DNA from 3 places in the Enterobacter sp. UPMP2061 genome. Region 3 is predicted to be linked to each of the others. Evidence: predicted binding sites of a transcription regulator. Region 3 holds the regulator's gene; each other region holds the start of a gene.
The links. The regulator PhoB, encoded in region 3, activates phosphate uptake and scavenging genes when phosphate is short. The targets are predictions, from matches to a motif close to CTGTCATAAAACTGNCNNAT.

Region 1 (3,283 bases), 410 kb from region 3:
CCCGCGCCATCCAGTGCGCAATAAGGTCGTCATCCAGCTCGTTAACGTGGCCCTGTGCCACGTTACGCCCGCGATAGAGCATGCAGAAACGATCCGCTACCCGGCGGATAAACGACAGCTGTTGCTCCGCTAACAGCACCGTCATTCCCAGCTCCCGATTCAGCCGCACCAGCAGCTGCCCCAGCCTGCGCGCGAAACCGTGCCCTGCGCCATGCATGGGCTCATCCAGAATCAGCACGCGCGGACGATTAACCAGCGCACTGGCGAGGGCCAGCTGATACTGGTCGTCAGGGGACAGCGCAGAGGCACGGCTCTGTCGCAGCGGATAGAGCTCCGGAAACAGGGCATACACGTCACTTTTTGATGCCGGGTCGGGTTTCCCCGTCGCCCGCATAGCGATATGCAGATTTTCATCGACGGTGAGCTGGGAAAATATTCGCCGATCCTGCGGGACGTAGCCTATCGTCGGCGGCGCCGGGAATGCGGACGCAGGGTTGAGCAAGTTATGCGGCGGCGCGCCAGCCTCATGCCAGATGATGGTGCCGCTCTCGACGGGCACCTTTCCGGTAATGCAGTTCATAAGCGTGGATTTGCCCATGCCAGGCAGGCCAACAATGCCCGTACAGATGCCTTGCGGGAAATCGATATTCACGTTCCATAGCGTATGTTGGCTTCCGTAAAACTGATTTACAGCACGCAGACTCAACATCTTTCTCTCCTTAAAAATGTGTGGGGTGATGCACAGAGTGATGTCTGCAAAACGCCTGCCAGGAACTTCATAATGATTAAATAAAGGCCATTTTTAGGAATAACTCACTATCAAAAGCTGAACGTTTATACGAATTGCACACTCCCGGTGCTGCGTATGTCAAATTGTGGTGCAGGAGAAATGACAGAATTGTGATTAAGATCTCGCCAGTCGCTTATGAAAAAATGAACGTTTTCCAGGCAAAAAAGAGTGATAAAAATTTTTTACTGCCGCTTCGTGGGAAAAACCGGGAATTTGCTGGAGTGCATGCTGTACGGGCTGGAGGCAGTTATCCACTATTCCTGTGGATAACCTTGTGCATTAGAGTTAGAAAACCCGCGATAAGCGAGAGAATACGCGGGTTACAACCAAATTGATGCGAAACGCGGCTTAATAAATTAGTCTTTATTTTTTAACGAATTAGATAAAAGCAATTCCCTCAACGCCAGCGAGACCTGTTGCCATAAAACTTTCATAACCGCCCTTGACAAATGTTAAAAAAGTAATAGTTCTGGGGATAACCCCCTGAGGCTGGTGTTTTATTTTGTCACAGTCGAAATTTGGCTCGCGAACGCACTAATCCTCTCTGCGCTACGCTAAATATCCTGACACGCTACTGGTTTTTCATCCAGTGTTTTTTACTGGCAATCCTGGCCACAACGAGTAAAATTACTCACCTGCCGCTTATTCTGTCATCAGGTCGTCGCCCATGAGTAAACCGTTTAAACTGAATTCTGCTTTCCGTCCTTCCGGGGATCAGCCCGAGGCTATTCGTCGCCTGGAAGAGGGGCTGGAGGACGGGCTGGCGCACCAGACCCTGCTGGGGGTTACCGGTTCGGGCAAAACCTTCACCATTGCCAACGTCATTGCCGATCTCCAGCGTCCGACGATGGTTCTCGCGCCGAACAAAACGCTGGCGGCGCAGCTGTATGGTGAGATGAAAGAGTTCTTCCCGGAAAACGCGGTGGAGTATTTCGTCTCCTACTACGACTACTACCAGCCGGAAGCCTACGTTCCCAGCTCCGACACGTTTATCGAGAAAGATGCCTCGGTGAACGAACATATCGAGCAGATGCGTTTGTCGGCGACCAAGGCGCTGCTGGAGCGTCGTGATGTGGTGGTGGTGGCCTCGGTGTCGGCGATCTACGGCCTGGGCGATCCGGATCTCTATCTCAAGATGATGCTGCACCTGACGCAGGGGATGATCATCGATCAGCGTGCGATTTTGCGCCGTCTGGCGGAGTTGCAGTACACCCGTAACGATCAGGCGTTCCAGCGCGGGACCTTCCGCGTGCGCGGCGAGGTGATTGATATCTTCCCGGCGGAGTCGGACGATATGGCGCTGCGCGTGGAGCTGTTCGACGAAGAGGTTGAACGCCTGTCGCTGTTCGATCCGTTGACCGGTCACGTCGAGTCGGTGATCCAGCGCTTCACCATCTACCCGAAAACGCACTATGTAACGCCGCGCGAGCGTATTGTGCAGGCGATGGAAGAGATCAAAACCGAGCTGGCGGACCGCCGCAAGGTGCTGCTGGCGAACAATAAGCTGCTGGAAGAGCAGCGCCTGAGCCAGCGTACCCAGTTCGATCTGGAGATGATGAACGAGCTGGGCTACTGCTCCGGCATCGAAAACTACTCGCGCTACCTCTCCGGGCGCGGGCCGGGCGAAGCGCCGCCGACGCTGTTTGACTACCTTCCGGCGGACGGCCTGCTGGTGATCGACGAATCCCACGTTACGATCCCCCAGATCGGCGGGATGTACCGCGGTGACCGCGCGCGTAAAGAGACGCTGGTGGAGTACGGGTTCCGACTGCCGTCAGCGCTGGACAACCGTCCGATGAAGTTTGAAGAATTTGAGGCGCTTGCTCCGCAGACCATCTACGTATCGGCCACGCCGGGCAACTACGAGCTGGAAAAATCCGGTGATGACGTGGTGGACCAGGTGGTGCGTCCGACCGGGCTGCTGGATCCGATTATCGAGGTGCGTCCGGTGGCGACGCAGGTGGACGATCTGCTCTCGGAAATACGTGCCCGTTCCGCCATCAACGAGCGCGTGCTGGTTACCACGCTCACCAAACGTATGGCGGAAGATTTGACGGAGTATCTGGAAGAACACGGTGAGAAGGTGCGGTATCTGCACTCGGATATCGATACCGTGGAGCGTATGGAGATCATCCGCGATCTGCGTCTGGGCGAGTTCGACGTGCTGGTCGGTATTAACCTTCTGCGAGAAGGGCTGGATATGCCTGAGGTGTCGCTGGTGGCGATTCTGGACGCGGACAAAGAGGGCTTCCTGCGTTCCGAGCGCTCGCTGATCCAGACCATAGGCCGCGCCGCGCGTAACGTCAACGGGAAGGCGATCCTGTACGGGGATAAAATCACCCCGTCGATGGCCAAAGCGATTGGCGAAACGGAACGTCGTCGCGAGAAGCAGCAGCGCTACAACGAAGAGCACGGCATCACGCCGCAGGGGCTGAACAAGAAGGTGGTGGATATCCTGGCGCTGGGTCAGAACATTGCGAAGACCAAAGCGAA
Region 2 (3,283 bases), on a different contig from region 3:
ACACTATTTATTCAACGAAACTGAATTTGTTAAATAAGGATAAATATTCGCCAGTTTTCAGTGTGCTAAAACATGAGTTAACTGCTGCTTAATTAAATGCCGGGAAGTTGCGGGATGCATTTGATAAGGGAGGGGATTTACGCCGTACGTCAGGCCACCTCCCCGCTCCGGGCAGACTATCGTTCAGCTACCAGGCGAATGAAGTCTTCCTCGTCTTGTTGTTGAGCAACAGCGTCCTTCGGTACCGCTTTCTCCTCCGGCTCGTTGGCTTCGCACAAACGACGCAGCAGCGCAGTCTGCCGTTTCTGCTGATCGAGCAATGCTTCCAGCAGCTCAATCTGCTCGTTTGTGCGGGAGCTGGCGCGGTTAACGAAAAACCACAGCACCAGCCCAACGACCAGCACCACCAAAGACATTACCAGGGATGCAATGCTCAGCAGCCCCGAATTCAGTAACTCACCCATTTCACCACCTCAGTAAAAACCGCCATTTTACCACTGCCGCCGCGTAAGGACATCACTCAGCGTAAAAATGGTCTCTACCAGGGGATAAACTTATTGATTGAACAAATGCCGCTAAAGAACTGTACATCCTGATCGCACATCACATTGATAGTCTGCGTCCACAGCACCACGCATGCTATCAACACTATAATCAGAATTACCCAGCGTATTTTTTTCACTCCACACTCCGTCTTATGACCTGATACAGCCAGGTTATCACGGTTATCTTAAACAGGGGCTAACTGTACCTTCAACAGACGCTTTTCGGAATCGTGCACTTGTTTCACTGCGTAAAGCCGTTACGCTTACTCTATGACAACAAAGAAAAAAGAGGCAACGATGCGTTTACTTATTCGTACAGTAATTGTACTGGCCATTGTCTGGATCGGCCTGTTATTAAGTGGGTACGGCGTATTAATGGGGAGCAAAGAAAATGCCGCGGGTCTGGGTATCCAGTGTAAATATCTTACCGCCCAGGGGATAAGCACGGCTCAGTACATCCATTCCGACAGCGGGATCATCGGGTTAACCAACTGTCCTGTGCTGCGTAAATCATCTGTTGTGGTTGATAACGGTTAATCCGCGTTGAATTTCGCTTACAGAAACGCCGCAAAAGTGCGGCGTTTCTATTGGTGGCGTCGATCAGAACGGATAATCGTTATAGCCCATCTGCTCTGAAATTTTGCGCGCTGCGGTATGCAGAATCGCCACATATTCATGAAGACGCTCTTCAGAGAAACGCAGCGTTGGGAACGAAATGCTCAGGCCCGCAATGACAACGCCGAAGCGGTCAAACACCGGCACACCGATGCAACGCAGCCCCTCTTCCTGCTCTTCGTTATCTTCCCCGTAACCCTGCTCACGCACTTTATCCAGCACGCTCAGCAGTTCTTCCGTACTGGTAATCGTGCGGTCGGTGCTGCGTTTGTACTCCACCCCGTCAAGGATTTGCTTCACCTCTTCGCGATCGCGCCAGGCCAGCAGTACTTTACCAATTGCGGTGCTGTACAGCGGGTTACGACGACCGATGCGTGAATACATGCGCAGGTTGTACATGGAGTCAATTTTATGGATGTAAACAATACTGTCTTCATCCAGCGCACCGAGGTGAATTGTCTCTTTCGTCAGTCGTGAAAGTTCACGCATCTGAATGTCAGCGCTGCGGATCAGATCCACGTTCTGCAAGGCGCGGGCGCCCAGTTCAAACAGTTTCAGGGTCAGAGAATATTTTTCTGATTCTCCTTCCTGCGCGACATAACCCAATGATTTCATCGTCTGCAAAAAGCGATAAACGGTGCTTTTCGACATCATCACACGCTGCGACAACTCTGTAATACCAATTTCACGCTCTTCTCCGAGCGCCTGCAAGATGCCAAACACCTTCAGCACGGAAGAAACAGAATCTGGCTGCTTATCCAAATCTGCGATTGCCATTTATCACCTCATGGAGAGTGTTTTATAAAAATCAGAACCGGTTTTTATTATAAATTCGTGTGATGCGTGCTGCAATCTATCTGGGTTTACTTCGTTACAAATCTGCGACATAAAACCGAAATAACGATGCTAAAATTGTTACTCTGAAAATAATTTCACGCTGAGTCATTCTTTCCCCATGCAAAAAAACGTTTCTGATGGCCTGCCCTTACCGCAGCGGTACGGGGCAATTGCCACTATTGTCATCGGTATTTCGATGGCTGTCCTTGACGGTGCGATTGCCAACGTGGCTCTTCCGACCATTGCCAAAGACCTTAATGCTTCGCCGGCAAGCTCCATCTGGATTGTGAACGCGTACCAGATAGCGATTGTGATTTCCCTTCTGTCACTCTCTTTCCTGGGCGATATGTTTGGTTATCGCCGGGTTTACCAGTGCGGGCTGGTGGTCTTTACCCTCACCTCGCTCTTCTGTGCCCTTTCAGATTCACTGCACACCCTTACGCTGGCGCGTATCGCGCAGGGCTTTGGCGGCGCGGCGCTAATGAGCGTGAACACGGCCCTGATACGGCTTATTTATCCTCAACGCCACCTGGGGCGCGGCATGGGCATTAACTCCTTTATTGTGGCCGTGTCGTCCGCCGCCGGCCCAACGATTGCCGCCGCCATCCTGTCCGTTGCCTCGTGGCAGTGGCTGTTTGCCATTAACGTGCCGCTGGGCATTGTGGCGATCTTCTTCGCCCTGCGCTATCTTCCGGAAAATGGTCCGAAAAACACCATGCCACGTTTCGATCTGCCCAGCGCTGTGATGAACGCGCTGACCTTTGGCCTGCTGATTACCGCGCTGAGCGGATTTGCGCAGGGACAGTCTCTGTCGCTCATTACCACAGAAATCGTTGCCATGCTTATCATCGGCTTTTTCTTTGTACGACGTCAGCTGGCGCTGCCCGTGCCGTTACTGCCGGTGGATTTGCTGCGTATTCCGCTGTTTTCGCTATCCATTTGTACCTCCATTTGCTCGTTCTGCGCCCAGATGCTGGCGCTGGTTGCGCTGCCGTTCTTTTTGCAGAGCGTGATTGGCCGTTCGGAAGTGGAGACAGGCTTGCTGCTCACGCCCTGGCCTCTGGCAACCATGGTGATGGCCCCGCTGGCCGGTTACCTTATTGAGCGCGTCCATGCCGGGCTTCTGGGGGCGATTGGACTGGTTGTCATGGCGGTGGGGCTGTTTGCGCTGGCGCTCCTGCCCGCCTCGCCGGGGGATCTGGATATTATCTGGCGCATGATCCTGTGCGGGGCCGGTTTTGGTCTGTTCCAGTCCCCTAATAACCACACGATTATCACCTCTGCCC
Region 3 (3,283 bases):
CCCTGACGGGACGATACAGCGGAAAATTTGCTCAATTTCAGCGGGATATGCTCCCGTCCTGGCGTGGCGAAGAATAGTTTTTCGATTTACCACGCAAATACAGTCGGTCTGACAGTATATGGGGGGCAATTTAAACGCTTATAACGTTTAAAGGCAAGAAGGGATCGTAAAACCAGAACAATATGCCAGCATGAAAATGCAGACCAACATAATATGCCATGTATAAGAAAAACTCATGGCTAATCATGCGAACAAAAAAGCACCAGCCGTATAATATTCATCCGCGTTTCGCTTGACTGCAAAGCAAACGGGCCAGCAATCGCTGGCCCGTGGAAAGGTAGCCTGACACATCTGCCGTCAGGCGCTTTTTTTGGCAATTAATCGTTCCGGAATCACGAAGCTAAAGCGCGTGCCCTTACCCAGGGTGCTTTCGATATTGAGCCGGCTTTCGTGGTGGCTGACGGCATGCTTCACAATTGCCAGTCCCAGTCCGCTCCCGCCGGTCTGCCGCGAGCGCGCCTTATCCACCCGGTAGAATCGTTCGGTGAGACGCGGGAGGTGCTCGGGCCCAATCCCCGGCCCGTTGTCCTCGACGCTAAACTCAGCGCCCGCCGGGGTATGCTGCCAGCGCACCGCGATATGCGTCCCTTTCGGGGTATGATTCACGGCGTTATAGACCAGGTTTGAGATAGCGCTTCGCAGCTCATCTTCACTGCCGAGCACTTTCAGCGTGTTATCAACGTCAAAACTCAGGGTGTGCTGATTATGACTCAGCGTTTGGGCTTCGCGCTCCACCACCCGCAACATCATCGGTACATCAATGATGTCGTTTAGCGCCAGCGACGGGGCAGCCTCAATCTTTGAAAGCGTCAGCAGCTGTTTGACCAGCCCTTCCATGCGGAACGTCTGCTCCCGCATGGTATGCAGCGCTTTCTCACGCGGCGGCCCCTCAAGCGTTTGCTCCTGCATCATCTCCAGGTAGCCCTGAAGCACCGTCAACGGCGTACGCAGCTCGTGGCTGACGTTGGCAAAGAAGTTACGTCTCGCGCCCTCAAGCTGGTGCATCTGGGTGACGTCCCGCGCCACCATCAGCCACTGCCGATCGCTGTAGGGCATCACGCGGATTTCCAGATGGCGACCGTTATTGAGCTTCAGATTATGCGGGCGCGAAAAATCCCGCTTTTTCAGATACAGCGTGAACTCGGGATAACGCAGAAGGTTCAGGATGTTCTGACCATTATCATCCGGCCAGCGCAGGCCCAGCAGCTGTTGCGCGAGGCCATTACACCAGAAGATTGTCCCTTCTTCTGTCGTCAGGATCACCGCGTCCGGCAGCGACTCCGCACCGCTACGAAAGCGTTTGATCAGGCTTCCCAGCTCACGACGGCGCTTTTTGTTACGCATCTGCATCTGGTGCAGACCGTAGAGTAGCGGTTCCCAGCTCCCGCTTCCCGGCGGGGGTGTCATACTTCTGTCGACCCACAGCCACCAGGAGAGACGCAGTAAATTCCAGAAATGCCAGACGAGCAATCCCGTCACGGCCACCAGTAAAAACCACGGCAGATAGCCAAAGATAGCCCCCAGAATGAGGGCCGGAATACAGCATAAGATCAGTTCAAAGACGAGCCTTTTCCATGACAGACGTTCCAGCACGCGTCACACTCCTGTCATTGTTCAGAAACGGGTCGAGAAACGATAACCCGTGCCGCGGACCGTCTGTACCATGCGATCGTGGCCGCTCAGTTCCAGTGCTTTACGCAGGCGGCGAATATGGACGTCAACCGTTCGGTCTTCGACATAGACGTTAGTTCCCCAGACGTTATTCAGCAACTGTTCGCGGCTGTAAACGCGCTCCGGGTGGGTCATAAAGAAGTGCAGGAGCTTAAATTCGGTCGGTCCCATATCGAGGGGATTTTCACCGGTCATGACCCGGTGTGAGGTAGGATCCAGGCTCAGCCCCTGCATCTCAATCACCTCTTCCACCGCCATCGGTGAAATACGGCGCATCACGGCTTTAATACGCGCCACCAGCTCTTTCGGGGAGAACGGTTTAGTGATGTAATCGTCCGCGCCGGTTTCCAGACCGCGCACGCGATCCTCTTCCTCGCCGCGCGCCGTCAGCATTACCACCGGGATATCGCGGGTCATCGCCTCGCGTTTGATATGCTTGATAAACTGCAATCCGGAACCGCCAGGCAGCATCCAGTCCAGCAGGATCAGATCGGGCCAGGGTTCATTCAGCTGGTTCACCGCGCTGTCATAATCTTCCGCTTCAACCGGCTGGAAGCCATTTTGTTCAAGCACGAAGCACACCATTTCACGGATCGGAGCTTCATCTTCTACGACCAGAATACGTCTCGCCATACTTTGCCCTGTCTTATCGTATTTAAGTTACAAGTCTGTAATGCGGCGTCATTATGCGTCAGATTTATGACAGATTTATGAAAAACATTACCACTATAAATAGCAAACTGTTGTTTTATTACAGCGGTTATTTTCCGTTCCCCGAACGTTTATAATCCTGCTTTCTTATTATTGCCACGGATCTTTTATGCGCATACTTCACACCTCAGACTGGCACCTGGGTCAAAATTTTTACAGCAAAAGCCGCGCCGCGGAACATGAAGCGTTCCTGAACTGGCTGCTGGAGACGGCTCAGGCTCACGAGGTGGACGCGATTATTGTGGCGGGCGACATTTTTGATACCGGATCGCCGCCGAGCTATGCGCGTGAGCTGTACAACCGTTTTGTGGTCAACCTCCAGCAAACCGGTTGTCACCTGGTGATTGTCGCCGGAAACCATGACTCGGTGGCGACGCTGAATGAATCCCGCGATATTCTGGCGTTCCTCAATACCACCGTGGTGGCCAGCGCCGGACACGCGCCGCAGATCCTGAAAAAACGCGACGGCACGCCGGGCGCAGTGCTGTGCCCAATTCCGTTTTTACGCCCGCGCGATATCGTGCAAAGCCAGGCAGGTCTGTCCGGCAGCGAAAAACAGCAGCATCTGTTGCAGGCCATCACCCGCTATTATCACCAGCAACATACGGAAGCCTGCGCCCTGCGCGGCGATCAGGCCATTCCGATCATTGCCACCGGACACCTCACCACCGTCGGAGCCAGTAAGAGTGATGCGGTGCGCGAGATCTATATCGGTACGCTGGACGCGTTTCCGGCGCAAAACTTCCCCCCCGCCGACTACATTGCCCTCGGGCATATTCACCGGGCGCAGATCATCGGCGGCTGCGAGCATATCCGCTACTGCGGCTCGCCCATTTCGCTC

Region 1: a site for PhoB is predicted at 1,207-1,226, ahead of uvrB (excinuclease ABC subunit UvrB). Genes of this name have one in related genera too.
Region 2: a site for PhoB is predicted at 2,029-2,048, ahead of kdgR (DNA-binding transcriptional regulator KdgR). Genes of this name have one in related genera too.

What each region holds. Positions count from the first base shown of each region.
Region 1 covers NZ_JBSKJP010000001.1:500,921-504,203, forward strand. Annotated here, with positions in the region: gene ACWKXX_RS02425 (ABC transporter ATP-binding protein) at 1-709, opposite strand, end outside; gene bioD (dethiobiotin synthase) at 1-24, shown strand, start outside; gene uvrB (excinuclease ABC subunit UvrB) at 1,458-3,283, shown strand, end outside.
Region 2 covers NZ_JBSKJP010000009.1:65,260-68,542, reverse strand. Annotated here, with positions in the region: gene ACWKXX_RS16655 (YebO family protein) at 177-464, opposite strand; gene mgrB (PhoP/PhoQ regulator MgrB) at 539-682, opposite strand; gene ACWKXX_RS16645 (YobH family protein) at 843-1,082, shown strand; gene kdgR (DNA-binding transcriptional regulator KdgR) at 1,146-1,937, opposite strand; gene ACWKXX_RS16635 (MFS transporter) at 2,116-3,283, shown strand, end outside.
Region 3 covers NZ_JBSKJP010000001.1:89,298-92,580, reverse strand. Annotated here, with positions in the region: gene phoR (phosphate regulon sensor histidine kinase PhoR) at 358-1,653, opposite strand; gene phoB (phosphate response regulator transcription factor PhoB) at 1,675-2,364, opposite strand; gene sbcD (exonuclease subunit SbcD) at 2,552-3,283, shown strand, end outside.